Regions from separate parts of the Xylanimonas protaetiae genome, predicted to be linked through region 3. Evidence: riboswitches for the same ligand, from Rfam matches in the RefSeq annotation. Region 3 holds a riboswitch; each other region holds the start of a gene.
The links. A riboswitch is a leader RNA that binds a small molecule or an ion and turns the genes downstream of it on or off. The one in region 3 is predicted to bind S-adenosylmethionine.
Positions count from the first base shown of each region.

Region 1 (9,499 bases), 990 kb from region 3:
GGCCCGGTGCTGGTGGTGTCCGACGCCGCGTCGCAGGAGTCGGCGGCCGCGGTCGCCGCGACGCTGGACGGCTGGGGGCTGACGGTCGCGCGGCAGGACGACGACGCCACCCGCTGGGGCGCCGTCGTCGTCGTGCTCACCGACGTCGCGCGGCCCGCCGACGCGTCCACCGCCGTGCTCTCCCTGCCCGGCGCGCTCAAGCGGCTCGCGCCGAACGGGCGCGTCGTCACCGTCTCCCGCGCCGCCGCGCCCGGCGACGCACCCGAGCTCGCCGCCGTGCGGCAGGGCGTCGACGGGTTCCTGCGCTCGCTCGCCAAGGAGCTGCGCGCCGGCGCCACCGCCAACGGCATCCAGCTCGCCGACGACGCCGCCGCCGACCACCCCTCGGCCCGTGCGGCGCTGCGGTTCTTCCTCTCCGCGAAGAGCGCCTACGTGGACGGGCAGCTCCTGACCGTCAGCGCGGCGAACGGCTGGTTCCTCTACCCCGCCGACGCGTGGGACCGCCCCCTCGAGGGCAAGGTCGCCGTCGTCACGGGCGCCGCCCGCGGCATCGGCGCCGCCATCGCGAAGACGCTCGCGCGCGACGGCGCCACCGTCGTCTGCGTCGACGTGCCCGCCGCGGGCGAGGGCCTGGCCCGCACCGCCAACGCCGTGCGCGGCACCGCGCTCCAGCTCGACGTCACGGCGCCCGACGCCGGGGAGAAGATCCTCGCGCACGCGCGGACGCGCCACGGGGGGCTCGACGTCGTCGTGCACAACGCCGGCATCACGCGCGACAAGCTGCTCGCCAACATGGACGCGGCCCGGTGGGACTCGGTCGTCGCGGTCAACGTCGAGGCGCAGCTGCGCATCAACGAGACCCTGCTGGCTGCCGCCGCGGCGGGCGACCTCGACGGGCTGCGCATCGTGTCGCTCGCCTCGACGTCGGGCATCGCGGGCAACCGCGGGCAGACCAACTACGCGTTCACCAAGGCGGGCGTCGTCGGGCACACCGCCGCGACGGCCACGCTGCTCGCCGCGCACGGCGGCACGGCCAACGCCGTCGCGCCCGGGTTCATCGAGACGGAGATGACCCAGCACATCCCGTTCGCGACCCGGCAGGTGGCGCGGCGGCTCTCCTCGCTGCTCCAGGGCGGCGAGCCGGTGGACGTGGCCGAGGCCGTCGCGTTCCTCGCGTCGCCCGGCGCGGTGGGCATCACCGGCCAGACGCTGCGCGTGTGCGGGCAGAACCTGGTGGGCCGGTGACCGCCGTCCTCACGACGTCGGACGGCGAGGGCCTCGACGTCGAGACGCTGCCCGCGATGCCCGGCCTGCCCGGCCTGTACGCGCGGGGGGCCGCGTCGTCGGGCCGCATGGCGGCGGGGCGGGCGCTGCCGGCGCTCCCCGTGCTCGGGTCGGGCGCCGCGGCGTCGGACGACGACGCCCTCACGCTGCCGCGCGTCGCGCACCGCGTGGCGCACCTGCCCACGGACGGGCTCGGCACGCACCTGCGCGACTACCAGCGGCTCATGCACGAGCCCGGCTCGGAGCTGCTGCCGTCGGGGTACCTGCACGTGCTGGCGTTCCCGCTGGCCACGTCCGTGATGGTGCGCGGCGACTACCCGCTGCCGCTCATCGGCACGGTGCACCTGGCCAACGACGCGTCGCTGCTGCGGCCCGTCCGGGTCGGCGACGCGCTCGAGGTGCGCGCGTGGGCGGAGCGGCTGCGGCCGCACCGCCGCGGCGTGCAGCTCGACATGGTCGCCGAGGTCCGCGTCGGCGACGAGCTCGCGTGGCGGGGCGTCTCGACGTACCTCTCGCGCGGCTTCCACGTGCCCGACGACGCCGCGAGCGCCCCCGACGAGGGCGAGGACCGCGCACCCGCCGGGACGTGGGCCCCTCCCCTGCCCACGGGGCGCTGGGCGCTGCCCGGCGGGACCGGGCGCGCGTACGGGGCGATCTCGGGCGACCTCAACCCGATCCACCTGTCGGCGCTGTCCGCGAAGGCGTTCGGGTTCCCGCGCGCGATCGCGCACGGGATGTACACCGCGGCGCGCGCGCTCGCGGAGGTCGGGCCGCGGCGCGGGCCGGCGTACCGGTGGACGGTGGAGTTCGGGCGGCCCGTGCTGCTGCCGGGCACGGTCGACGTGGCGATCACGGCCTCGGACGACGGGTTCGAGTACGTCGGCTGGAACGCCGGGCGGCGGCTGCGGCACTTCCACGGCGAGGTCACGCCCCTCTGACCGCGTGGTGCGTGTCGGGGGCGCGGGCTAGCGTCGCGGGCATGGTCACGCTGGGGTGCATCGCGAACCCGGAAGAGCTCTCGCCCGCGCAGCTCCTGGACGTCGCCCGGGCGGCCGACGCCGCGGGCCTCGAGGAGCTCTGGCTGTGGGAGGACTGCTTCAAGGAGTCGGGCGTCGCGGCCGCCGGGGCGATCCTCGCGGCGACGTCGCGGCTGCGCGTCGGGCTCGGTGTGCTGCCGGTCCCGCTGCGCAACGTCGCGCTGACGGCGATGGAGCTGGGGACGCTCGCGGGCATGTTCCCCGGGCGGCTCGTGCCCGGCGTCGGGCACGGGGTGCAGTCGTGGATGGAGCAGGTGGGGGCGCGCGTCGCCTCGCCGCTGACGCTGCTGCGCGAGCACGTGACGGCGCTGCGGGCGCTGCTGGCCGGCGAGCGGCTCAGCGTCCGCGGGCGCTACGTCACGCTCGACGACGTCGCGCTCGACTGGCCGCCCGCGTCCCCGCCGCCCGTGCTCGCCGCGGGACAGGGGCCCAGGACGCTACGGCTCGTGGGCGAGGTCGCCGACGGCGTCGTGCTCACGGGCGGCACCATGCCCGACGACGTGCGCCGAGCGCTCGAGCTCGTCGCGGAGGGGCGGTCCGCCGCCGGGCGCGGCGGGCCCTTCGCGGTGTGCACCTTCGTGGTGCTGCCGCCGCCGGTGCGCGCGCAGGGCGCGCAGGCGACGGCCGACCACCTGCGGGCCTGGGCGGACGCGGGCACGACGACGGTCGCGGTGCTGCCCGTGGACGGCGACCCGGTCGCGGTGGCCGCCTGGCTGGGTGAGGAGGTGCGGCCGCTGCTGTGAGCGGCGCGGCCCTCCGCCGCGGGGCGGGGGCCGCGGGCAGGATGTCTGGCCTCGGGCGCCCTGGCCCGCGACCCGCGACCTAGGGTGGGGCGCATGACCGAGCTGCACGAGCGGACCGCCGTCGAGCTGCGCGAGCTGCTGCTGGGCGGCTCGCTGTCCCCCGTCGGGCTGACGGACCACTACCTGGGGCGGGTCGCCGCGCGCAACGGGCGGCTCGGGGCGTTCGCGACCGTCACCGCCGTCGCCGCCCGCGAGCGCGCCGCCGCGCTCGTGCGGGACCGCGAGGCGCGGACCGGCCGCACGGACGCGGCGGGCGAGCCGGTCGGCGACGACACCGGAGCGGGCGACGACCTGCTGTGGGGGCTGCCGTCCGGCGACAAGGACCTGTGGGACCGCGCGGGCGTCCCGACAGGCTTCGGCTCGCGCGCGTTCGCCGGGGACCACGAGTACGTGCCGACCGTGAGCAGCGACATCGTCGCCCAGCTCGACGCGGCCGGGACGGTCAGCCTGGGCAAGACGGCCGCGCCCGAGCTCGGCTTCCCCGCCTACACCGAGGGGCTCGCGTTCCCGCCCGCGCGCAACCCGTGGGACCCGACGCGCACCGCGGGCGGGTCGAGCGGCGGGGCCGCCGTGGCGGTCGCGGCCGGGATGCTGCCGTTCGCGCCGGGGTCCGACGGCGGCGGGTCGATCCGCATCCCGGCGGCGGCGTGCGGCGTCGTCGGGCTCAAGCCGAGCCGCGGCCTGCTGCCCGACGGCGGCGGCGTGGACTCCGTGGGCGGGCTCGTGGTGAACGGGCCGATCGCGCGGACGGTCGCGGACGCCGCGCTGCTGCTGGAGGGGATGATCGCGCGGCGGCCCGACGGGAGCGCCGCGCACCGGTACACGCTGCGGCAGGACGTCGGCCCGCGCTGGTCGTACCTCGAGGCCGCGCAGGGCGAGGGCCGCTTCCGGCTCGCCGTGTCGACGTTCAGCCCGTGGGAGGGGTTCTACGACATCACGCCCGACCCGGACGCCCTCGCCGCGCACCGGGCCGGGGTCGACGCGCTGGCCGGGCTCGGGCACGACCTCGAGGAGCTGCACCGCGAGCCGGACGCCTCGTACGCCCCGGCGTTCCGCAGCCTGTGGATGGCCGGCGCGGCGGCGCTGCCCATCGACGACCCGGAGCGGCTCGGGCTGCTGGAGCCGCTCACCCGGTGGCTCGTGGGCGTGGGCCGCAAGGTCGGCGCGCGGGAGCTCGTCGAGGCGCTGCGGGCGCTGAGCGTGTTCGAGCGCACGACGCTCCAGCGCATCGCCCCGTACGACGCCGTCGTGCTGCCCGCCCTGGGGATGGTGCCGCCGCCTCTCGGCTGGTTCGACGCCGAGGACCCGGAGCGCAACTTCGAGCAGCAGTGCCAGTTCACGCCCTACACGTCGATGATGAACGTGACCGGGCTGCCCGCCATCACGGTGCCCACGCGGTGGACCGCGCCGACCCCGACCGCCCCGGCGGGCATGCCGATGGGCGTCCAGCTCGTGGGCCACCCGGGCGGCGAGCGCACGCTGCTGGCCCTCGCGGCCCAGCTCGAGGACGCGGTACGCGGGCCGGACCGGCGGCCGCCGACCTGGTGACGGGCGCCCTCATGGCGCCGCCGTCTGGTGACGCCGCCCTCGTGACGCCTCAGAGGATCGGCGTGCAGCCCGTCGGGTCGCCGAGCGCGGCCGTGGCCAGGAGGCCGTCGAGGCCGAGGCCCTCGGGCACCGGGCGCGGGTCGTCGACCACGACCCACAGGCCGTCGACGACGTCGTACTGCGCCTGCGGGCCGTCCGCGACGAGCGACCGGACCGCCGCGACGAGCCGCTCGACGTCGGCGCCGGGAGTGCCGACGCCCACGGAGGCGCGCACGGCCCCGGCGTCGAAGCCCAGGCGGCCCAGCAGCGGGTGCGCGCAGAACCGGCCGTCGCGCACGCCGATGCCGTGCTCGGCGGACAGGAACGCCGCGACGAGGCCGGGGTCGTAGCCCGCGACCGTGAAGGTCACCACGCCGACAGGGTCGACGGCGTCGGCCCAGCAGCGGACCACCTGGACTCGGTCGATCTCGGCGAGGCCCGCGACGAGCCGGTCGCGCAGCGCGGCCTCGTGCACGGCGAGCTCGGCCGGGTCGACGGCGCGCAGCGCCTCGGCCGCGGCCGCGAGCGCGACGGCACCGATGACGTTGGGCGACCCGGCCTCGTGGCGGGCGGGTCCCTCGTGCCAGGTCGTCTCGGCGACGCGCACGCGGCGCACCGCCCCGCCGCCGGCGAGGTACGGGGTGCCGGCGTCGAGCCAGTCGCGGCGGCCCACGAGGGCGCCGGCGCCGTAGGGCGCGTAGGTCTTGTGGCCGGAGAACGCGACGTAGTCGACGCCGGACGCGGCGAGCGAGAACGGGCGGTGCGGCACGAGCTGAGCGCCGTCGAGCACCACGCGGGCGCCCGCGGCGTGCGCGATCTCGACCACGGCCGCGACGGACAGGGCCTCGCCCGTGACGTTGGAGGCGCCCGTGATCGCGACGAGGGCGTAGGGGCCGCCGTCGCGGAGCTCCTCGCGGACGGCGTCGAGCGTCGCGGCGACGGACGGGCCGCCGGCCAGAACGGTCGCGTCGGTGTCCCGCTGCCACGGCAGCAGGTTGGCGTGGTGCTCGATGTCGAGCACCAGCACGCGGCCGGGTGCGCCGGTGGCGGGGTCGGCGGGGACGCACCCGGCGAGCAGGTTGAGCGAGTCGGTGGTGTTGCGCGTGACGAGGACGAGGTCGTCCTCGCGCGCGCCGACGAACGCGCCGATGGTGCGGCGGGCCTGCTCGTACAGCGCGGTGGACACCTGCGAGAGGTACCCCGCGCCGCGGTGCACGGACGCGTAGAGCGGCAGGACGCGGTCGACGTGGTCGGCCACCGCCTGGAGCGCGGGCGCCGACGCGGCGACGTCGAGGTTGGCGTACGGGACGCGGCGGCCGTCGACGAGCGGCACGAGCGTGTCCGCGCCGACGACGGGCAGCACGGCGGCGACGCCGTCGACCCGGGCGGGGGTGTAGGTCGGGCTGGCGGCGTGCTCGGCCACGGCGGTGGGGGCGGCGGCGGCGGTCGCGGTCATGGCGGTCTCCTCTTGGCGCTTGCCGTGCGGGGAGGTGCGCACGGCCTGGTCGTCACCCGGGGCACCCCGCCGCGGAGGGAGGGTTGCCGGCCAGCGAGCCGGGGCTTCGCGCTGGCACTCGTGACCGGTCGCCACTCTGGGCGCTCCGTCGTCGCGCGTCAACGGCTCCTGGCGCGAATCTCACGATTCGGGACCATCATGCGAGACGTTGCGGACACCGGCGCCGCCGCGTCGTACGATCCCGGCGACCATCCCGAGCGGCCGACTGACGTGGCAGGACGACGCCGCAGCAACCCTGCGACAGCAGGGTGCTCCAGCCACGATCGATGGAGGCACTCATGAGCGCGATCACCGCCGTTCCCGCCGAGGGCTACGCGGGCGACCTCACGCCGGAGCAGACGTGGGAGCTGCTCACCACCGACCCGAACGTCGTCCTGGTGGACGTGCGCACGCAGGCCGAGTGGGAGCAGATCGGCGTGCCCGACGTCGCGAGCACGGGCAAGCAGGCCGTGTTCACGCAGTGGGTGCTCAACAACGGCACGCCCAACCCGGCGTTCCTCGCCGACCTCAAGGCCGGACTCGCGGCCGCCGGTGCCGGCGACGACGCCTCGCTCGTGTTCCTGTGCCGCTCCGGCCAGCGCTCGGTCGCCGCCGCGCGCGTCGCCACGGCCGCGGGCCTCGCGCCGTCGTACAACGTGCTCCAGGGCTTCGAGGGCGCGCCGGGGCTCTCCGGCGTCCGCGACGTGGAGGGCTGGAAGGTCGCCCGGCTGCCCTGGCGCACCAGCTACACCGACGGCGCCCCCGCGGGCGACGCGCGATGACCGCGCCGATCGTCACCGGCCCCGCGGGCGACGCCACGCGGCCCGGCGGCTCGGGTCGCGGCCCGCTCCCTGCGAGCGCCCGCCCCCGCACGCTCGCGGTGCGCGGCGGCCACCGCCGCTCCGAGTACCAGGAGACGTCGGAGCCGATCTACCTCACGCAGGGCTACGTCTACGACTCCGCCGCCGACGCCGAGGCGGCGTTCGCGGGCGACCTGTCGCGCTTCGTCTACTCGCGCTACGGCAACCCGACCGTGCACGCCTTCGAGGAGCGCCTGCGCCTCGTCGAGGGCCCCGAGGCCGAGGCCTGCTACGCCACGGCGACGGGCATGAGCGCCGTGTTCACCGCGCTCGCCGCGCTGGTCAAGGCCGGCTCGCGCATCGTCTCGGCGCGCGCCCTCTTCGGCTCGACGAACGTCATCTACGAGGAGATCTTCGCCAAGTGGGGCGTGAGCGTCGACTACGTCGACGGGCACGTGCTCTCGCAGTGGGAGGAGGCGCTCTCCCGCCCGGCCGACGTCGTGTTCTTCGAGTCGCCCTCCAACCCCATGCAGGACCTCGTCGACGTGCGCCGCGTGGCCGAGCTCGGCCACGCGGCCGGTGCTGTCGTCGTCGTCGACAACGTGTTCGCGACGCCCGTGCTCCAGAAGCCCCTCCAGCTCGGGGCGGACGTCGTCGTGTACTCGGCGACCAAGCACATCGACGGGCAGGGCCGCGTGCTGGGCGGGGCGATCCTGGGCTCGCGCGCGTTCCTCGAAGGGCCCGTCCAGACCTTCATCCGCAACACCGGGCCGTCGCTCAGCGCGTTTAACGCGTGGGTGCTGCTCAAGGGCCTCGAGACGCTCGACCTGCGCGTCCGCGCCCAGACGGACGCCGCGCTCGAGGTGGCGACGGCGCTCGAGAGCCTCGACGGGCTCTCGGTCGTGCGCTACCCGTTCCTGACGTCGCACCCGCAGCACGAGCTCGCGGTGGCGCAGCAGGCCGGCGGCGGCACGGTCGTCACGTTCGACCTCGCCGTGCCCGACGGGCTCGACCCCGTCGAGGCGAAGAAGCGCACCTTCCAGTTCCTCGACGCGCTCCAGGTCATCGACATCTCGAACAACCTCGGCGACGCCAAGTCGATGGTCACCCACCCGGCGACCACGACGCACCGCAAGCTCGGCCCGGCGGGCCGCGCCAAGGTGGGCATCAACGAGACGACGGTCCGCCTGTCGGTGGGCCTGGAGGACCCGGCGGACCTCGTCGACGACGTGACGCAGGCGCTCGCCGCGCTCTGACCCCTGCGTTTCGATGTAGTACCTCCTTGCGTTCTGAGCCCCCAGACGCAAGGAAGTACTACGCCGAAAGCGAGGGACGCAGGACCGCCCGGTCCGGCACCAGGCGGCCGGGCGCCCATCCCGCCCGGCGCAGGATCGGCGTCACCAGCGGGGCGAGAGCGCCCCGCCATACGTCCTCCGACGTCACGCGGACGAGCTGGACGCCGCCCGTGAGCAGCGCGTTCTGCCGACGACGGTCGCGGAAGAGGGCGTCGGGCAGCGAGTGCGGGTCCGCACCGTCGACCTCGACGACGAGCCACCGGTCTTCCCCGAGCCACCACCCGAGATCGCACCGCGCGACGAACCGTCCGCCCACGTCGACCACCTCGACCTGGAGAGCGTCGGGCGGGACGCCCGCATCGATGCAGCCCAGCCGGGCGACGGACTCCAGCGGAGACTCGGAGCGGGCGTCGGCGAGCGCCCAGACGTCGTGCGTCCGTTCCACACCCGGCCGGCCCCGGGCTCGCTCGTGCGCGGCCGCGACACCGGCCGCGTCGGTCAGCCGAAGATGGCAGGCGCTGTCCAGCACCGCGAGCGCCCGCCGGCGTCCGAGGCTGGGGACCGTGTGCACGAGCGCGTTCTCGACCGACGACACCGGCCACCCGTCACGCATGACGACGGAGCAGCCGTCGTACCGGCGGACCGTGATGCCGTCGCGCGGACGTCGCGGCCCGCCGTCCCGCACGGCGGCCTCGGGCTCGATGTCGACGGGCAGGCCCTGGACGCCGTGCATCGCGAGGGCACAGGCGCCGACGGCGAACGCGTTGCCGCCGAGGGCCAGCAGCGCGACGAGCGCGGCCCGGCGCCGCCGATGGTCGAACGCCTCGTGCCCGGTCCGCTCGCGGGGTGGGACCAGGACGGTGTCGTACACGCCTCGGGTGACCGGGAGGATCCGGCGCTGGCTCGCGAGACGCGCGACCCGCGCGCCGTCCACCCTGTGCAGGGTGAGCTGGGCGGAGGCGAGCAGACCCTCCTGCTCGGCGGCAAGACGGAGGAGACCAGGAGGCAGGGGCCGGGGCGTGCGCACGGCCCCATGCGACCAGCCGGCGCGGCGCCGCCACGCGGCAGAGCGGCGGCCTTGTGCGCAACGAGGCGGAAGGCGCGGCTGTGGACAGGTAGCGGCGGCCGGCACCGCGGCCGGCCGACCGGCCGGATCAGGGCGGCCCGGGTGCCGGTGGCGTCAGGGCAGGCGGCGTCA
Region 1 covers NZ_CP035493.1:884,665-894,163, forward strand. Annotated here, with positions in the region: gene ET471_RS03995 (3-oxoacyl-ACP reductase) at 1-1,245, shown strand, start outside; gene ET471_RS04000 (MaoC/PaaZ C-terminal domain-containing protein) at 1,242-2,222, shown strand; gene ET471_RS04005 (LLM class flavin-dependent oxidoreductase) at 2,264-3,064, shown strand; gene ET471_RS04010 (amidase) at 3,158-4,672, shown strand; gene ET471_RS04015 (aminotransferase class V-fold PLP-dependent enzyme) at 4,722-6,167, opposite strand; SAM riboswitch class IV at 6,178-6,293, opposite strand; SAM riboswitch class I at 6,413-6,500, shown strand; gene ET471_RS04020 (rhodanese-like domain-containing protein) at 6,506-6,988, shown strand; gene ET471_RS04025 (O-succinylhomoserine sulfhydrylase) at 6,985-8,262, shown strand; gene ET471_RS04030 (hypothetical protein) at 8,321-9,328, opposite strand; gene ET471_RS04035 (hypothetical protein) at 9,497-9,499, opposite strand, start outside.
Region 1: it holds a riboswitch for S-adenosylmethionine, as region 3 does, so the genes downstream of both, ET471_RS04020 (rhodanese-like domain-containing protein) here and ET471_RS17430 (LLM class flavin-dependent oxidoreductase) in region 3, are expected to answer to the same signal.

Region 2 (9,499 bases), 730 kb from region 3:
CAGGTCGGTCTCGGACACCACGGTCGGGCCGCACGGTGCATCGGCGCTGTCGCTGCCGCCGTGGTCGCTCCCGTCCTCGTCAGCCCCTTCGTCACCGTCGCCCTCGTCGTCGCAGCAGCACCCGGACCGACGACGCTCCCGCTCGCGCTCCTCCTGCTCGCGCTCGTCCCGCTCCCGGCCCTGTCGGCACGGCCCGCACGACCCCGTGCCGGACTCGCGGACGAGGATCGTGTAGTCGTCGAGCGCGTCCCAGCGAGCCTTCACCGTCCGGCGCGCATCGCCCTCGCCGATGGCGACGAGCTGGCGCACCCCCAGCAGCGGAACCGCCGCGCTCCGCCCGACCAGCCGCTCGAACACCATCGTGTTCCGCGGTGCTCGCGAGCTGTTTCGGTCCTCCAGGCGAGGCTCGGCCACCTCCGCCAGCGGCTGCTCCTCGCGTGCGTGGCCGCGACGCCGGTCGTCGTCGTACCGCAGCGCGAGCACGCTCGCCTCGTACGCGAACGGCGAGCACCGGATCTTGAGGTAGAGCGTGGTGACGTTGTCGGCGTGGTCGCGCACCTCGTAGACCCGGAGCTCGGCGACGTCGGAGCCGAACGGCGTCCACTCGACGTCGGACCGACTCACGGGCACGACCGGGCTCGTGACGACACCCGACAGGCCGTCGCGACCCTCGACGACCACATCGTCGGCGTGCGGGTCGTAGCTGATCACCACCTCGGGCGCGGTGAGGTCCAGGCTGACCGTGGTCTCGTGCCGCGTCTCCGCGTTCTGGGAGTGGTCGATCGAGGAGAACCCCAACGGGTGCACACCCTCGGCGCCGATCGGCACGGGCGAGATGTACGTCGTCGGCCCGACGCCGTCGACGTCGTAGACGGTGCGCGCGACGCCTGAGATGTCGTCGGTCGCCGTGAGCGTGACAGTGACGGCGGTCCGGTTCCAGCCAGCGGCGTTCGGCATGGGCCAGACGCTCGCCGTCGTCACCGGCGCGGTACCGTCCGGCGGCAGGATGCGCGCCTGGTCTGCCGGCGTCAGCTCTCGCGGGACGGAGGTGACCATCGGCGGCGGCGTGTAGCCACCGGCGCCGATCGCGCCGCCCCGGAGTCTGACGTTGAGCCAGTCGTTGCATGGCTGCAGATCGGCCTGAGTGCCGTCGCCGTTGACATCGAAGGGCACCGTGGGCTTGTCTGCGACGCCGTCGGCGTCCCAGTCGATCGGTCCGGCGGCGTTGGCGACGTTCACGAACGCGCCCGACGCCCCTCCCACGCCAGGGACCCACTTGGCCGTCGCGTAGCCGATCGCGCCGGGACCGAGCCCGACCGTCTCGTTGAGCGCGGCCTCCTTGAGCAACGCGAGAGCGACTCGGGAGTAGTCGAGCACGAACACGCCGCCGCGACTGATCCCGGAGAACTGCCAGACGTAGTTCATGACACTCGGGTAGTTCGGCTTGTTGTTCACGCCGTCGGTGCCGCCGTGGTCGAGCCCGAGGTTGTGGCCGAGCTCGTGCATGAAGGTGCCAGCCGTCTGCATGTCGGTGACGCCTGCGAACGTGCCGAGGCTGACGATGAAGTCCGACCCCGGTTGCCGGCCGACGCCGCTGTTGCCGGCCGAGGCCAGCTGGTGCGCCGCGACCGCGTACCGGAAGATCGGCGCGCGGCCGGACTTCACGACGCCGCCCGTGCGGTTCTTGAGCTTGTCGAACTCGGTCCAGTCGTAGTCGACAAGGCCGTTGTCGGCGTCGACGGTCCCGGTGCCCAGCTGGGTGACCTCGCCGACCGCCGCCGCCCGGCTGAGTCCACCCCAGGTGGCTCCGGTTCCGAAGCTCATGATGCTGCTCGGGCCGGCGTCGACGTGCAGGTTGATGCCGACCGCGCCGTTACGGGCGATGTAGGGCGCCGCCGCGAAGGCGTCGACGACTAGCTTGATCGCCGCGTCGCTGGGTCGGTGTGAGTGGGTGCCGTCCTCCATCCAGTCCAGGTGGACGAACAGGTCGGGCTTGCCGACCGTGGCGCCCATCGCGGGCAGGTCGACGAACTGCGGGCCGACGCCACCGCCGGGGTCGATCGTCGCCCCGGCGGTCTTCCAGGCGTCGGGGATGCCGTCGCCGGTGGTCGAGGCGTCGGCCACGACCCAGTGCGCGGTGGAGTCGTTGCCGGCGCCGTCGCCGACACGCACCACGCTCACGACCGCGGGACCGCCCTGGTCGTAGTTGTTACTGCCCACGTAAGGGTTGTCCCAGTGGAACCGCACGAGACCGGTCGATCCCGGGATGTCGAGGCGGTACCAGACGGTGCCCTCGGTGCCCGTCATGACGCCGTCCGACTCCGCCACCCCCTGGCCGGTGGTGCCGGGCTCGATACGCGGCGGCAGCGCGGTGCCCCAGGTGCCGTGCTGGATGCTGTCGTGGTCGGTCAACAAGGCGACGTCGAAGTCGTTCTGGATCTTGATCGTGACACTGCGCGCAGCCATGGGTGCTCCTTGAACGGGCGGGCCAGGACGCCCGCGAGTGGAAGGAGCGGTGGCCCGCCCAGGTGATACCTGACACCCGTAGGGCCCGGGCGATCGGACGAGAGAGCGGAACCCCGAGGCGCGCACGCGGCCGGGTGCCCGGGTGAAGTCCGGGCGCAGTCCCGCACGCCGGCCCTGACCCGCGCCGTCCTGTCGGCGTCGTCTGCTACGTTCTGCGACCAGGTCACGAGCTCAGCCCGCACGCCTCCGGACGTGGGCTGACGGCAACCGCGTTCCCGACACGGTGCCTTCCGGAGAAGACCCGGGTCGACGTCGTCCGACGTCGGCCAAGCACGGGGCAGCACCTCGCAGCAACGCGGGGTGAGCCTTCCGACGACGGAGGGACGCATGACGAAGTACACCCCCGGGTCCAGGTACGACTACCGGGTGGGCGACCACCGGTACGACCCCCGCGTGGTCGACGTGGGCGGGTCTCGGCTGCGCAGCGACCAGGCCGACTGGGCAGCATTCATGTTCGACGACGCGGCGCTCGGACGTCAGGCCGCGGCTGACAGGGCTGCCCTGGAGGCCGTCGTCGTCGCGCGAGAGGAGCAGGTGCACCGGCTCGTCGTCTGGACGCGGCTCGAAGGCCGGCGCGTGTGCACCTGCGGTCTGGTCCTCCAGATGCCCGAGCGTCTCCACGCCAGGACCGGCCACCGCGATCACCGGTGGGAGCACCTGACCGTCTATGTCGCCCAGGACGACGACGGTGCACCGTACCTCGCCTCGTGCGGGTCGTGCGGCGTGGCCGCCGAGACCACCGACCTGACCGAGGCGCGCGCGTGGTGCGCCCACCACGACTGCCCCTCAGCGCCACCGAACGACACCCAGGCGTCCGCCGCCGACGTCAAGACCAGCCCGACCGAGAAGGGAGCACAGGCTGTGGCAGCACCGACCAAGATCGTCGACGAGCGCGAGGTCATCCGCTGGATCGAGGAGGGTCGCACCTACCGCTGGATCCAGGAGGAGTACCGGCGCAAGTACGGCATCGAGACCGGCCTGGCGATGTGGTCGAACGTCAGGCTCCGGCGCGGCCTCGAGCCCCGCATCGCCCGCGACGACCAGCTCATCCCGTGGGAGGTCGCGCTCCAGCACCGGTCGAACTACAACCTGGCGATGTTGCGCGTCGAGGCACGCCGGAGGGCCGGTCTCGACCTGCGCGAGACCGACCAGCGCCGTCTCGACAGCTGGCTCCGCCATGTCGCCGAGGTCAACGCCGTCGTGCTCTACGACCCGCAGACGCCGGACGGGTTCTCCCTCGTCCCGCGCGAGACGGGCGACGACGACCTGATCCGCCAGCCGACCGACGCGCGGCTGCGGACGAAGCGGCACCGCGCCGACTGAGGCCCGCCTCAGAAGGCCGTTGGCCAGGAGGAACGTCCTGGTCAGCGGCCTTCCGTGGGCCCGGAACCTCTCGAACGCGGGACCGACCCAGTCGCGCCGACGTCGTCGTCGTGCGTCATCCAGCGACACGCTCCGTGCACGATCCGCCACGCCGCTACGGTGTCCGACTGGAAGCCGAGGACAAGGAGTGGTGATGCGCTGTTTCGACTGTGCGAGCGAGGCGACGGCGATGGCCGATGCCGTGGCGGTGTGCTCCAGCTGCGGTGCCGGGATCTGCCTCGAGCACACGCTCTCGGGCCACCAGGCGGAGCCCGTGACGAGCCCGGGCAACCCCTCGACCAGGCGGCTGCCGGGTCGTCGCCTGTTCTGCCGGGCGTGTGCCGACGGGTACGTCGTGGACAACGGCTTCGCCGAGCGGGTCGACGCCGCGCTCGTGCCCGCTGTCTGACGCCCTGAGGACGACGTCCCCTCGGCGGCGCACCCGTACCGCGCCGTCAGGTCACCAGCCCGCGTCGGTACGCGTAGACGACCGCCTGCACCCGGTCGCGCAGCTGGAGCTTCGCCAGGATGCGCGAGACGTACGTCTTGACGGTCTCGGGGCTGATGACGAGCGCGTCCGCGATCTCCCTGTTGGACAGCCCCTCGGCCACGAGGCGCAGCACGTCGAGCTCGCGCGGGGTCAGGGCGTCGTCCGGCCCCGCCTCCGCCGGGCGGATGCGGGCGGCGTACCTGCCGACGAGCTGCCGGGTGACCTCGGGAGCCAGGAGCGCGGCACCGGTGGCGATCGTGCGGATGCCGTGGAGCAGTTGGTCGGTGGATGCGTCCTTGAGCAGGAAGCCGCTGGCCCCGGCGCGCAGGGCCTCGTAGACGTACTCGTCGAGGTTGAAGGTCGTCACGACCAGCACCTTGACGGGGTGCGCCACGCCGGCGCCCGCGAGCAGGCGGGTGGCCTGGATGCCGTCGAGCACGGGCATGCGGACGTCCATGACGACGACGTCCGGAGCGAGCCGGCGGGCGAGGTCGACCGCCGTGCGGCCGTCGCCGCACTCCCCGACGACCTCCAGGCCGGGCTGGGCGTCGATGATGGTGGCGAACCCGGTGCGGATGAGCGCCTGGTCGTCGCAGACCAGCACCCGGACGGCCGCGGTCACGAGCGGCTCGCCCGGGGGATGCGGGCCCGCACGACGAAGCCGCCGTCGGGCCGCCGGCCGGCCGAGAGCTCTCCCGCGAGCGCCTCCACCCGTTCGCGCAGCCCGGTCAGGCCGCGCCCGGCTCCGGCGGGTGCCGGGCTCGGGGCGGTGGCAGGGTCGGTGCCGACCTCCACGGTGATCTCCTCTTCGTGCTGGTGGACGACGACGACCGTGCGGCTGCCGTGGGCGTGCTTGAGGGCGTTGGTCAGGGCTTCCTGCACGACGCGGTAGGCGGCGAGCCCGGCGCTCCCTGCGGCCGTCGTGGCGCCGAGGTCCTGGGTCAGCTCGACCGGCTGCCCGGCCCGGCGTGCCTGGTCGACCAGGGCGCCGATGTCGTCGACCGATGGAGCCTTGCCCGCGCCGGCCGCGGCCGGGCGGTGCGGGTCCAGCACGTGGAGCAGGTCCCGCAGGTCGGTGGTGGCGAGCCGGCCGGTGTCCGCGATCGCGTCGAGCGCCTGCTGGAGCCGGTCGGGTGTCGCGGTGAGGTAGCGGGCGGCCTGGGCCTGCACCACCATCGCCGTCACGTGGTGGGTCACGACGTCGTGGAGCTCTCGGGCCAGGCGCGTCCGTTCCGCGGCGAGCGCGTCGTCGGCGACGTGCCGTCGCCGCTCGGCCTCTCCGGCGCGGGCCGCACGGAGCCAGGCTCCGCCGACCCAGGCGAGCACGCCGAGCAGGAAGAAGGTGACGAACCCCGTGACCCCCTCGTCGGAGCCTCGCAGCGTGAGCCCTGCTGCGAGGGCGAGGTACGCGGCGGTCGTGGCGGCGGCGGTCGCGCGACGGTGACGCTCCAGGTGCAGCCCGGTGCTCGCGAGCGACAGCGCCAGCGCGGCGCCCGTGACCAGGTGGTACGCGCGCAGCTGGTCGAGGGCGAAGCCGCCCGTCACCAGCGTGAGGCTCGCCAGTGGCCACCGCCGTCGCAGCGCCAGGGGCAGGCACTCCAGGGCGAGCGCGACCGCGGCCAGCGCGTCGAGCGGGCGCGTAGGCAGGTCGCCCAGCTGCATGCCGTGCGGCCGGAGCGCGGGCACCAGCGAGGCGACCAGGAGCGCCAGCCCTGGCGCGAGGTCTCGCACGACGACGGGGAGCCGGCGCCAACGGCGCCGGCTCTCGGCCAGAACGCTCACCGGGAGAGGGTAGCGGCCACGGCTCGACGCCGGGGGAGCCGCATCGGCACCAGACGGCCGCGTCGTCGGGCGACGACGAGGAGCGCGGCCGCTGCCGTTAGGCAGAGGACCACGGCGTAGAGGCTGGCCTCGGGCCCGAACTCGCCGCCGGTCACGAGGACCGGTCCCGAGATCGTCGCGTCGAGGAGGCCTGTGTGCGTGCCGTTGCCGGACACCTCGGTGCTGAAGATGCCGGACTCGGCGAAGTTCCAGCCGAGGTGGAGCCCGATCGGGAGCCACAGCCGCCGCGTCGCGACGTAGGCGGCGGTGAGCATGCCACCGGCCTCGACGGCGATGGCGATCGCGCCCGCGAGCGTGGCGTGGGGGTTGGACAGGTGGACGAGGCCGAAGACGAGCCCCGTCGCGACGAGCGCGACCCAGGTGCCGCACCAGCGTTCCACGTGCCGGAAGAGGACGCCGCGGAACAGCAGCTCTTCGGTCGCCGCGGCCATGGCCATGATCCCGACGAGCCCCAGCGCGCCGCTCGGCGAGCCCAGGCCGGAGACCCGGTAGTCGCCGAGCGCCGCGATGGCCGCGATGACCAGCGTGAACAGGGCGACGCCGGCGAGCGTGCCCCAGCCGAGCCCCGAGACGGCGCCGGACCGGCTCACCTCGGACGCGGGACGCCGCTCGGTGCGGCGCACCACCCAGCCGTAGCCGAGCACGGCGCCCACGGCCACCGCTACGCCGACGACGAGCGTGAGCCAGGCGCTGGAGGCCACGGCGCCGAGGGCCAGGCTTCCGACGAAGGAGATCGCCACGACGGCGAGGATCTGCGCGAGGAGTTTCATGTCCTCGACGCTAGGGACGGGCCGCTCTCGTCACATCGCCCTGGGGTGGACGATCCGCGGTAGCTCCGACGGGGGACAGGCGGCCCGGGTGGCGCGTCCAGGGCCTTGTCGCGGCCCACGGCCGGCGGATGCGAGACTGCCCCGCGTGGATCCCCTGACCTTCCGTGCCGCGACCCTCGCCGACGTCGACGAGCTCGTCGGCTTCTGGCTGCGGGCGGGCGAGAACGCGTCCCGGCCCTCGGACCGGCCCGACCTGGTCCGGCGGCTGGTCGCCCGGGACCCCGAGGCCGTCATCGTCGCGGAGCTCGACGGCAGGATCGTCGCCACGGTCGTCGCCGGCTGGGACGGTTGGCGTGCCAACCTCTACCGGCTCGCGGTGGAGCCGGGCCTGCGCGGGCGGGGCCTTGGGCGCCGCATGGTCCAGCTCGCCGAGGCCCGGTTCCGGGAGCTGGGCGCCGAGCGGTTCAGCGCGATGGTCCTCGACCACAACGAGCTGGGCCAGTCGCTGTGGAGTGCCGCGGGCTACGTGGCCCAGGACGACTGGAGCCGCTGGGTGAAGGCGGCCGACGCCTAGGGACGCGGCAGAGCCGGCCTGCTTCTGCGCGTCTTCGCCAGGTACGCACCCGTCGATCCTGGGCGGCTCCAGTCGAACGGTGCGAACGCGGCGCCGAGCGCCGCCTCGTGCCGCGGCGTGTGCCCCGGGACGCGGGTGAGGATGCGCTCCACGGCGAACAGGTCGAAGAACCCGTCAGCGAGGGCGAACAGCTCGCGCAGGTGCTCGGGCGTCTCGAACGCGGGCGCCAGGTCCAGCCGGAGCAGGCCCCAGGCGACGTCGTTCCACGTGTCGGCGGGCCGGCCGAACATCTCCAGCGTGCCGACTGCCGTGCCGCTCGTCCGGTCCACGACCGCGAACCGCAGGTACCGGTTCGCCTCTCCGTCGGTGAGCCAGAACGCGATCGCTTCCTGAACCTGCTCCGTGTTGACGCAGCGGAAGTCGGACGTGCAGTGGTCGGTGTTGAACAACGGCCAGGCCTCCGGGGCCGCGTAGCAGGCGAGCAGGTCCTCCGCGTCGTCTTCGCGGACCCGGCGGAGAGTGAAGCTCGCCGTCCGGAGGACGGGCGGCAGGGCGTACGGGTCGACGCCGGGCGACGTCGCGATGCTGGCGAGCAGCCTGGACCAGCCGCCACCGGGCTGGGACACGACGCAGAACTCGTTCTGCTCCGGATCGTGCATCACGACGAAACCATCGCCGTCCTCGTCGTAGAACTCGTCGAGCCGTGTCGCGCCGAGCGACTCCGCGCGGGCGACGCCCTGGGCCAGGTCGTCGACCTCGACGTCGAGGTGCAGCCGGTTCTTCGGGGAGTTCTTCGGCTCGGGCACCACCTGGAACAGCAGATGCGTGCTGCCGGCGTCCACGACGCCGCCGGGTGCAGGGCGCCAGCCCCATGGACGCTCCAGCAGGTTGCCCCAGAAGCACGCCAACGTGGCAGCGTTCCGGCAGTCGAAGGAGATCTCCTGGATGGTTGCGCCGCTCGTCATCCGCAGAGTGTTCCAGGGCGGTCGTCGCGACGGCGACCACCTGGCGCCCCCCGGGCTCGCTCTCACGCGAGCAGCGCCGCGAGCGCCCGCGCGACGGACGCGCTCGACTGCGGGTTCTGCCCGCTGACGAGCCTGCCGTCGACGACGTGGTGGTCGCTCCACGGGTCGGCGACGTCGACGTCCGCGCCGAGCTCCCGCAGCCGTGACTCGACGAGGAAGGGTGCGAAGTCGGCGAGGCCTGCCTGCTTCTCCTCCGCGTCGGAGAACGCCGTCAGGCGGCGTCCGGCGACGGCGGCGCTGCCGTCGGGGCGGGTCGCCGCGACGAGCGCCGCGGCGCCGTGGCACACGATGCCCAGCGGCACGTCCCCGTCCAGGGCCGCGACGAGGAGCCGTCCGGACGCGGCGTCCGACGAGAGGTCCTGCATGGGACCGTGCCCGCCCGGGTAGTAGAGCGCGTCGTAGTCGGCGATGTCGACGTCGGCGACGTCGAGCGGGGCGTCGAGGCCCGGGACGGCGGCGAGGCGCGAGCGCTCGGCCTTCGCGTCCGCGGCGGCGGGGGACAGGCTGGCCTCGTCGACCACCGGTGCCACGCCGCCCGGCGTCGCGAACGCGACGCGGTGGCCAGCGGCCGTGAGCAGGCGGTACGGGGTGAGCAGCTCCTCGGCCCAGAACCCGGTCGGGTGCTCGGTGCCGTCGCTCAGGGTCCAGGTACGCGCGCTGGTCACGACGAACAGGATGGTCGACATGGCTGACTCCTCGCTTGGTGGGGCGTGCACGGTGCCGCCCGGCAGCCAGGTCAACCGGGCGCCGGCGATCGCGCTTCCGTTACCCTGCCGATGTGAGCCATCAGGATTCCGATGGGCTGGGTGACCTCACCCTGTGGCGCAGCTTCGTCGCCGTCCACCGCGCCGGGTCGGTGTCCGCGGCCGCCCGGTCCCTGGGCACCGCGCAGCCCACCGTGACCGGGCAC
Region 2 covers NZ_CP035493.1:625,798-635,296, reverse strand. Annotated here, with positions in the region: gene ET471_RS02780 (OmpL47-type beta-barrel domain-containing protein) at 1-2,466, opposite strand, end outside; SAM riboswitch class IV at 2,688-2,805, shown strand; gene ET471_RS18130 (hypothetical protein) at 2,854-3,849, shown strand; gene ET471_RS02770 (DUF2180 family protein) at 4,043-4,297, shown strand; gene ET471_RS02765 (response regulator) at 4,344-5,000, opposite strand; gene ET471_RS02760 (sensor histidine kinase) at 4,997-6,160, opposite strand; gene ET471_RS02755 (CPBP family intramembrane glutamic endopeptidase) at 6,157-6,990, opposite strand; gene ET471_RS02750 (GNAT family N-acetyltransferase) at 6,989-7,564, shown strand; gene ET471_RS02745 (VOC family protein) at 7,561-8,529, opposite strand; gene ET471_RS02740 (type 1 glutamine amidotransferase domain-containing protein) at 8,592-9,275, opposite strand; gene ET471_RS02735 (LysR family transcriptional regulator) at 9,368-9,499, shown strand, end outside.
Region 2: it holds a riboswitch for S-adenosylmethionine, as region 3 does, so the genes downstream of both, ET471_RS18130 (hypothetical protein) here and ET471_RS17430 (LLM class flavin-dependent oxidoreductase) in region 3, are expected to answer to the same signal.

Region 3 (9,499 bases):
ACGCGGCCGGCGGGCCCGCTCGGGCTGCGGGGACCACGCCTCGCCCCGCACGAGGACCTCGCCGGCCTCGGGCTCGAGGAACCCGAGCACCAGGTTGACCAGTGTGCTCTTGCCTGAGCCGGACTCGCCCACGATCCCGAGCGTCTCGCCCGCTCCGAGCTGGAACGACACGTCGTCGACCGCTACGTGCCGGCCGTGCCGGCCGTTCGCGAAGGAGCGTGTCAGGTGCCGCGCCTGCAGCACGACGTCGGACGCGTCGGGCGTGCGCTGCGGCAGGCGCTCGCGGACGAACGTGGTGGCCCGCTCGCCGTTCGCGCCGCCGCCGGGCGCGTCGACGGCGGAGGGGCGCACCAGGCGGAAGCCGCGCGACGAGGCCGACGGAACCGCGGTGAGCAGCGAGCGCGTGTACTCCTCGCGCGGCGCGCCGAGGACCTGCGCCGTCGGGCCGCTCTCGACGACGACGCCGTCGCGCATCACCAGGACGTGGTCGGCGATGCCCGCGACGACGGCGAGGTCGTGCGAGATCAGCAGCAGCCCCGAGCCCTCGGCGACGCGCGCGGCGAGGGTGTCGAGCACCTGGGCCTGCACCGTGACGTCCAGCGCCGTCGTGGGCTCGTCCGCGATGATCAGGCGCGGGTCGCCCGCGATCGCGGACGCGATGAGCGCCCGCTGGCGGAGCCCGCCGGAGAGCTGGTGCGGGTACTGCTCGGCGCGGACGTCGGGACGGGGGACGCCGACGGCGGTGAGCAGATCGATGGTGCGCTCGCGGGTCCGCGCCCGCGGCACGACCTGGTGGGTGCGCAGCACCTCGGCGATCTCGGCGCCCACGGTGCGCAACGGGTCGAGGGAGACGAGCGCGTCCTGCAGCACCATGCCGATGCGGCCGCCGCGGATGGTGCGCCAGCGGGGCTCGCTGAGCGCGGTCGCGTCCTCGCCGTCGATCTCCAGCCGGTCTGCGGTGACGGTCGAGCGGGGGCCGGTCAGCCCGAGCAGGGTGCGGGCGGTGACCGACTTGCCTGAGCCGGACTCGCCGACGATCGCCACGCACTGGCCGGAGTGCACGGTGAACGACACGCCGTCGACGGCGCGCGTGCGACGACCGGGGCCGAGCGCGAAGTCCACCGTGAGGTTCTCGACGCTGACCAGCGGTGTCGCGAGGGCGGCCGGCGTCGTCGGTGCGGCGGGGAAGGTGGTGGCGCTCATGACTGCCTCCCGTCGGTGCGGGCCTGCAACCAGCGGCCCAGCACGGTGAACGCGATGACCGACCCGGTGATGAACACGCCGGGGAACACGCCCGCCCACCAGGCGACCCGCAGCACGTCCCGGGACTCGGCGAGCATCACGCCCCACTCGGGGATGGGCGGCTGGGGCCCGAGCCCGAGGAACGACAGCCCGGAGACGGCGAGGATCGAGGTACCGATGTCGATCGCGGCGAGCACGGGCACCGCGGTCAGGGCGTTGGGCAGCACGTGCTCGCCCAGCACGGCCCACCGGCTGCGGCCGAACACCGCCGCGTGCGCCACGTAGTCGGCGCGCGTGACGACGAACGTCTGCGAGCGCACCACGCGGGCGTACAGCGGGATGCCGGCGATGCCGATCGCGACGGCGACGTTCCAGACGCCGGGCCCGGTGAACGTGACCACGAGCATGGCCAGCAGGATCGCCGGGAAGGACGACACGACGTCGAGCAGCCGGGTCAGCCCTTCGTCGAGCCACCGGCCGACGCGGCCGGTGAGGAACGCGCCGGACAGTCCCGCGCTCACGCCCAGGACGGTTCCCAGCACGACGCCGATGGCGGTGGCAGCCAGGCCGATGAGCACGGAGTAGCGCGCGCCGTGGACGACCCGCGACCAGACGTCGCGCCCGAGGCGGTCGGTGCCGAACCAGTGCTCGCCCGAGGGCGCCCGGAGGCCGACGGTCAGGTCGCTGGAGTACGGGTCGAAGCGGGCGAGCACGCCCGGGAACGCGACCAGCACGGCGAGGAACGTGACGACCACGAGGGCGACGGCCACGGGCACAGTGACCCGTCGGCGGGCCGAGGCGACCCAGGGAACCCGGGGAGCGCGCGGGACGGCCTTCGGGCGTCCCAGCAGGGACGTGGCACTCATCGGGCACCTCGCAGACGGGGGTCGACGGCCGCGTACAGCACGTCGAGCGTGGTGGAGACGACGACGTAGACGGTCGCGGCGAGCAGCACCACGCCGAGCACCACGGGGACGTCCTTGTTGGTCACGGCGAGCAGGGTCACCGAGCCGAGGCCGGGCCGTCCGAAGACCTGCTCGGTGATCACCGCGCCGCCGAGCAGGCCGCCGACGAGGCTGCCCGCGACGGTCATGCCGGGCACCAGCGCGTGCCGCAGCGTGTGCCGCCACACGACGAGGGACTCGCGCACGCCACGCGCGCGCACGGTGACGACGAACGGTTCGAGCATCGTGCGTTCCATGGCCTCGCGGAGCACCTGGCTGAGCAGGCCCGCCGTCGGCAGGGCGAGGGCGACGGTGGGCAGCACGAGCGACTGGACGCCGGTGCCGCCCGCGACCGGGAACAGCCCCAGCCCGAACGAGAAGACCATCAGCAGCAGGATCCCGGACCAGAACACGGGCACCGAGACGAAGACCAGCTCCAGGGTCGACAGCACCGCCCGGACCGCGCGGTGGCGGCCGATCGTCGTCGTCGAGAGCACGACGGCGAGCAGCGTCCCCAGGGCGCCCGCGCTGAGCGCGAGGATCATCGTCGAGCCGATCTGGTCGGAGATCACCCGAGCACGGGCTGGCGCTGCACGTAGGACGTGCCGAGGTCGCCCTGCACGAGCCTGCCGAGGAACTGGACGTACTGTGCCCACGGGGAGCGGTCGAGCTGCCACTCGGAGACGAGCGCCGCCCGCAGCTCGGGGTCGTTGAGGTCGCCGGCGAGGATGTCCGCGACGGACCCGGGCACGGCCTGCAGCGTCCAGAACGCGATCGTGGCCGCCGCCCACAGCACCACGACGCCGGACGCGACCCGGGTCACCAGCCGGCGCACGACGGGGTGCGTCCCGCGGGCGGGTGCCGCCCCGGCGCCCGCGCGAGGCGCGGGCCCGGGGGAGGACGGCTCGCCGGTGCTGCGAGGCTCGACGGCGAGCGAGGTCACTGCTGGACCCACACGTCGTAGGAGCTCGCCGGGGAGTCGAGCTGCGGCTCGAAGGACAGGCCGCCGACCGTGTCCTTGGCGGCCACCGTGTATACCGGGTGGTACAGCGGCACGTAGCGCGCGTCGTCCACGACGGCGGCCTGGATCGCGTCGAGCGCCTTCTTGCGCGTGGCGGGGTCGAGCGACGCGCGGCTCTCGGCGACGAGCTCGTCGAGGCCGGCGGTCGCCTGCGTCGCCCCCGCGTACAGGAAGCCGTTGCTGGTGAAGACGTTGCGGAAGAGGTTCGACGGGTCGGCGGTGGGCAGCGTGTTCGGGTAGACCGTCCACGTCCCCTTCGCGAGCTCGTCGGAGAACGCCGCACCGGTGATGATCTGGACGTCCAGGTTCAGGCCGATGTTCTCCTTGAGCTCGGCCTTGACGGCCTGGAGCAGGACGTCCCGCTCGTCGCGCACGTACGGCTCGGGGTACCCGACGACGATGGTCAGGCGCGTGCCGTCCTTGGTGCGGTAGCCGTCGGCGTCGCGGCCGGTCCAGCCGGCCTCGTCGAGGAGCGCGTTGGCGCCGTCGACGTCGTTGCCCCACGTGCCGACGAGGTCCTTGTCGAAGTACGGGCTGTCCGGGCCGACGCTCGAGTACGCCCTCTGGACGGTGCCGAGGTACTGGCCCTGGATCAGCGCGTCGAGGTCGAAGCCGTCGCGCAGCGCCTGGCGGACGCGGACGTCGTCGGCGGGGGCGATGCGCGTGTTGATGTTGAGGCTGAACGCCGTCCCGGTGGTCGGGCCGGTGAGGTACTGGAACCCGGCCGCGTCCTTGAACACGGTGGTGTCGGTGACCTGGACGTTCTCGATGACGTCCACCTGGCCGGCGGTCAGCGCACCCGTGCGGACCGTGGCCTCGGGCAGGTAGCGGTACGTCACCTTGTCCAGGTGCGCCGGGCCGGTGTGCTGGGCGTACCCGGGGCCCCAGGCGTAGTCGGAGCGCTTGGTGAAGACGATCTGCTGGCCGGCCTGCCAGTCGCTGACGGTGAACGGGCCGGTGCCGATGAGCTCGGCGCTCGGCTGGCAGAGGTCGCCGTCGACGGCGAGGGAGGTGGGCGCGAGGATCGCCGAGCTGATCGTGGCAACGCCGTCGAGGAACGCGCCGTCGGGCTGCTTGAGCGTGACGACCAGGGTGTGGTCGTCCGTCGCCTCGGAGTGGTCGTAGGCGACGAAGTAGGGGCGGGCGTTGAGGGTGGAGCCGTCGGCGACGAACAGGTCGTAGTTGTCCTTGACGATCTGCGCCGTCAGCGGGGTGCCGTCGGAGAAGGTCACGTCGTCGCGCAGGTGGAACGTGTACACGGTCTCGTCGTCGGAGATGTCCCAGGACTTGGCCAGCCACGGCGTGTACGTGCCGTCGGCGGCCTTGCCGACGAGCGACTCGGCGAAGTTGCGGATGATCGGGTAGGAGTTCTGCTGCCCCGAGCGCTGCGGGTTGTAGCAGACCGGTTCGACGCTCACGCCCCAGGTCAGGGAGCCGCCGTCCACGGGGGTCCCCGTCGGGGCCGTGCCGCCTGCCGAGGTCGAGGCGGCGGACCCGCCCGAGCAGGCGCCGAGCGCGAGGGCTGCGGCGAGCGTCAGCGCGGCCGCGGCGGTCCGTCGAGTCGATCGGGTGGTGACGATGGGCATGGGAAGTCCTCACGGGTGTGACTGCGGACGGTCGTGGCCGCGCAGCCGTGGCGGGGTGGAGCAGGGGATAAGGCAGGGGACAGGCGCCGAGGTCAGGCGCCGGCGGGGACCAGGGCCTCGCGGCGACGGATCGCCGGGATCAGGCCCTCACCGACCCAGCGGGTCTCCTCGAGGTTGGGGAACCCGGAGACGATGACCTCGGAGACGCCGATGCGGCGGTACTCCTCGAGGCGGTCGGCGACGTCGTCGAACGAGCCGACGAACCCGAGCGCGGGGCCTCCGGCGACCAGGCCGAAGCCGCCCCACACGCCGGGGGCGATCCAGAGGCTCTCGGGACGGGTGACGTCGGCGTCCGCCAGGAGTGCCTGCCCGCGCTGCTGGCCGACGGACTGACGCTGGACGAGGAACGACCGGAACTGGGCCTGCTTGGCCGCGTCGACGCCGTCGAGCAGCGCGAGAGCGTCGCGCTCGGCCTGCTCGTGGGTGTCGCGGACGAGAACCCAGGACCGGACGCCGAACCGGACCTCGCGGCCCTGGGCCGCGGCCAGCCCCCGGATCCACTCGATCTTCTCCGCGAGCTGGTCGAGCGGCTCGAGCCACGACAGGTACACGTCGACGTGCTTGGCGGCGACGTCGCCCGCGTAGCTGGACGAGCCGCCGAACCAGACCTCGGGCTGGTCGGGGACGGGCGTGCCGCGCACGGTGTCGAGCGTGGCGTCGCGCAGCGTGACGTGCCGGCCCTCGCGCTCGACGGTCTCGCCGCGGAACAGCGCGCGGTACACGTCGAGGAACTCGTCGGTGCGGGCGTACTGGTCTTCCTTGTCGCCGAAGTCGCCGTGCTTCCAGGCCTCGGGGCCGGGCTCGCCGGTGACGACGTTGAGGGAGAGGCGCCCGCCCGAGATCCGCTGCAGGGTGGCGGCCCGGTGGGCGGTGTAGGCGGGCGTCGTGGTGCGCGGGTGCAGCGCCACGAGGAACTTCAGGTTCCTCGTCACGGCGGCGAGCGACGCGGCCAGGACCCACGGGTCCTCGCAGTACGAGCCCGTCGGCACCAGGACCGACTCGAACCCCGTCTCCTCGAGCGCGAGCGCGACCTGCGTCAGGTACGACAGCGACGGTGCGCGATACGGGGCGGTCGGGGCGCCGTCGTCGACCGGCGCGATGTTGGTGCCGCCGTGCAGGACGTCGCGGGACTCACCCGCCGACGGGAGGTACCAGTGCAGGCGCAGGGCGTCGCTCATCGCAGTTCCTGTTCCCCGGGCGCTGGAGCCCGGTGGGCTGTGCTTGCGCACGCGAAGACGTGCGCCTGGTCGTCACCCGGGGCACCCCGCCACAGGGGAGGGTTGCCGCCCGACGAGCCGGGGCTTGGCGTCGGGACTCATGACCGCAGAGGCGGTGCCAGATCGCATCTGACCTGGCAGAACGGGAAGGTACGAACTGTTGCCGTCGTCGTCAACGGAAGGAAATGAGTTCCCGCATTGTGGACAGTTTCGCTTCAGAAAGTGGCGCCGCGCACCGGTTGCCGACCAGGGGCGCTTGCCGGAAGTGTCGTCCCCATGGCCACGCTCCTGCTCGCGCTGATCTATCTCGCGTTCATCAGCCTCGGGCTCCCGGACTCCCTGCTCGGCTCCGGTTGGCCCGCGATGGAGCAGGATCTCGGCGTCCCGCTGTCGTATGCGGGGCTGATCGCCATGGTGATCTCCGCGGGGACGATCGTCTCGAGCCTGCTGTCGGACCGGCTGACGCGCCGGTTCGGCGCGGGGCGCGTGACCGCCGTGTCGGTGCTGGTCTCGGCGCTGGCGCTGCTGGGGTTCTCGCTCGTGGGGTCGTTCTGGCCGCTGCTCGTGCTCGCGGTCCCGTTCGGGCTGTCGGCGGGCGCCGTCGACGCCGCGCTCAACAACCACGTCGCCCTGCACTACAGCTCGCGGCACATGAACTGGCTGCACTGCTTCTGGGGCGTCGGTACGGTCATCAGCCCGTTCATCATGTCGCAGGCGCTGAGCTCCCAGCACGGCTGGTCCGGCGGGTACCGGACCGTCGCGTTCCTCCAGCTCGGCATCGGCGCGATCCTCGTGGCGACGCTGCCGCTGTGGCGCGGCCAGCTCGCGCAGACCGCGGAGCTGCGCACGACGGCGCGGGCGCTGCGGCTGCCCGAGATCCTGCGCATCCGCGGTGTGAAGTCGCTGCTGCTCGCGTTCTTCGGCTACTGCGCCGTCGAGGGCACCGCGATCCTGTGGAGCGCGTCGTACCTGGCCATCGAGCGCGGCGTCGCGACCGCGACCGCCGCGCGCTACGCCTCGTTCTTCCTCCTCGGCATCACCGTGGGCAGGTTCCTGGCCGGCTTCGTCGCCGACCGCGTGGGCGACCGGGGCATGATCCGGCTCGGCCTCGCGCTCATGGTGGTGGGCATCGTCGCCGTGTGGCTGCCCGTGCCGGGCACGGCGCTCGCGCTCAACGGGCTGGTGGTCACCGGGCTCGGGTGCGCCCCGATCTACCCGGCGATCATCCACTCGACGCCCAGCAACTTCGGCGCGGAGAACTCCCAGGCGATCGTCGGCGTCCAGATGGCGGCCGCGTACACCGGGTCGATCGCGATGCCGCCCGCGTTCGGGCTCGTCGCGAACCATGTCGACATCGGCCTGTTCCCGCCCTTCATGCTGCTGCTCACGGTCCTGGTCGCCGTGATGAGCGAGCGCGTGGTGCGGCGGACGGCGTCCTCGCCGGCCGTCGCCGCCTGACCCGCGCAAGGCAGGCCACCTGACCCGCGCAAGGCAAAGGGCGTCCCATGACGCCGCAGACGGAGACGGTGCCCGCGCCGACCCGCCCGGTCGCTGGTTCCATGGAGGCGTGAACGACACGCCCGACGCCCGGTCGAAGCTCGTCCCCGCGCAGCTGAGCCTGTGCGCGGGCGGCCTGGTCACGACGTGGACGGACCGGCCGCGCCTGTGGTCCCTCGACGACGACGGCCTGCGCCGGGCGATGTACGAGGGGCTCCTCGCGCGCACGCAGCGGGCCGACGGCCGCTTCCGCGAGGTGGCCCTGCTCGACGAGGAGCGGGGCGTGCTCGTCCTCGCGCCGCGCACCCGCGCCCCGGACGCCGACCCGCGCGGCGCGTTCGACGGGGTGACGATCCCGCTCGGCACGCCCGGCAAGCCCCGCGACACGACCATGGACGACGTCGCCGACGGGCTCCGACGGGCCGTGCGCTTCACGGTCGCGTCGGGCGGCTACCTGCTGCTCGAGGCGGGCGGCTGGGACGCGCCCGCGGAGCCGTACTGCCTGTTCGTCGCGGCCGACGACGAGATCCGCCTCGAGGCCGCGCCCGCCCCGGCGGGGTCGCAGTTCTGGTCGGACCACGTCACGGCCGGGCAGCCGGTCGCCTCGGTCGCGGCGCCGCGCTCCGACGCCACGCTCGCCGTCGTCTGGCGCATGATGTGGGACGTGGCGCTCACCTGGGACGTAACGCCCTGGGACCTGGCGCTCACGTACGGCGTGCGGCCGCCGTCCGCCTGACGGGTCTCAGTCGACGGGGCGCCCGCCGGCGCGCAGGGCGTCGATGAGCCCGGGGAGCGCGTCGACCGTGCTCTGGTTCAGCACGTGCAGCAGCACGACGTCGCCGGGCTTCGCCGCGGCCAGCACCCGGTCGCGCACGGTGGCGCCGCCGGGGTTGCGCCAGTCGTTCGGGTCGACGGTCCACAGGTCCACGGACAGGTGCTCCGCCGCGGCGGCGGCTCGCACCGCGGCGTCGACCGCACCGTACGGCGGCCGGAACGCCGTCGGGCGCACGCCCGTGATGTCGGTGAGGAGCTGCTGCGTCGTGGCGAGCTCGGAGGCGAGCGCCTCCGGCGTCGCCTTCGTCAGGTCGGCGTGCGTCGTGGAGTGGTTCCCGAGCCGGTGCCCCTCGGCGAGGATGCGCCGCACCGTGTCCGGGTGCTCGCGCGCCCTGTCGCCGACGACGTAGAACGTGGCGTGGGCGCCCTTCGCGCGGAGGATGTCGAGGATCTGCTCGGTGTGCCCGCCCGGCCCGTCGTCGAACGTCAGGTGCACGGCCTGGTCGCCCTCGAACGCGCCCGGCGTCGCCTCCACGGTGGTGAACGGCAGCGCGGTGACCGGGAGGGTGACGACGTCGGAGCCGCCGCCCGCGGCGCGCGCCTGGAGCTCGGCGAGCACGGCCTGCGAGGCCGCGGCGCGGTCGAGCCGCGCGCCCTCGGCTCCCGGCGCGACGACGGTGCCGGTCATGACGATGCGCAGCGCGGGCTGGCGGTCGGTCAGGGCGGCGACCGCGTCGATGTCGGCGCCCAGCCCGGCGGCGTCGACCCCGACGGACGCGACGCCGCCGGCGACCGTGACGGGGAGCGCGGCGAAGACGGCGTCGGGCGCGACGGTGCTGCGCGTGTCGCCCGCGGCGAGCACGAGGGGGCGCTCGACGGCGGTGCCGACCGTGGCCGCGGCGGCGGTGAGGTCGGCGGACGTGACCGCGGCCGCGACGGGCGCCGTGGGCAGGTCCACGGACGGGGCGTCGTCGCGGACGGCGGCGGTCACCGCCTCGACGGCGGCGTCGACGTCGAGCCGCCGGCCCGGGACGTCCGGGCGGACGACGACCCGGCCGGCGGCGTAGGCGATCGACGCGTCGGTGGGCGCGGCGGTGACCTCGTCGGCCAGCGAGGTGAGCGCCGCCTCGAGCCGGTCCGGGTCGAGCCGGTCGCGGG
Region 3 covers NZ_CP035493.1:3,755,351-3,764,849, reverse strand. Annotated here, with positions in the region: gene ET471_RS17450 (dipeptide ABC transporter ATP-binding protein) at 1-1,203, opposite strand, end outside; gene ET471_RS17445 (ABC transporter permease) at 1,200-2,108, opposite strand; gene ET471_RS17440 (ABC transporter permease) at 2,105-2,758, opposite strand; gene ET471_RS18295 (ABC transporter permease family protein) at 2,755-3,129, opposite strand; gene ET471_RS17435 (ABC transporter substrate-binding protein) at 3,126-4,793, opposite strand; gene ET471_RS17430 (LLM class flavin-dependent oxidoreductase) at 4,886-6,031, opposite strand; SAM riboswitch class IV at 6,066-6,176, opposite strand; gene ET471_RS17425 (MFS transporter) at 6,347-7,528, shown strand; gene ET471_RS17420 (hypothetical protein) at 7,638-8,303, shown strand; gene ET471_RS17415 (polysaccharide deacetylase family protein) at 8,310-9,499, opposite strand, start outside.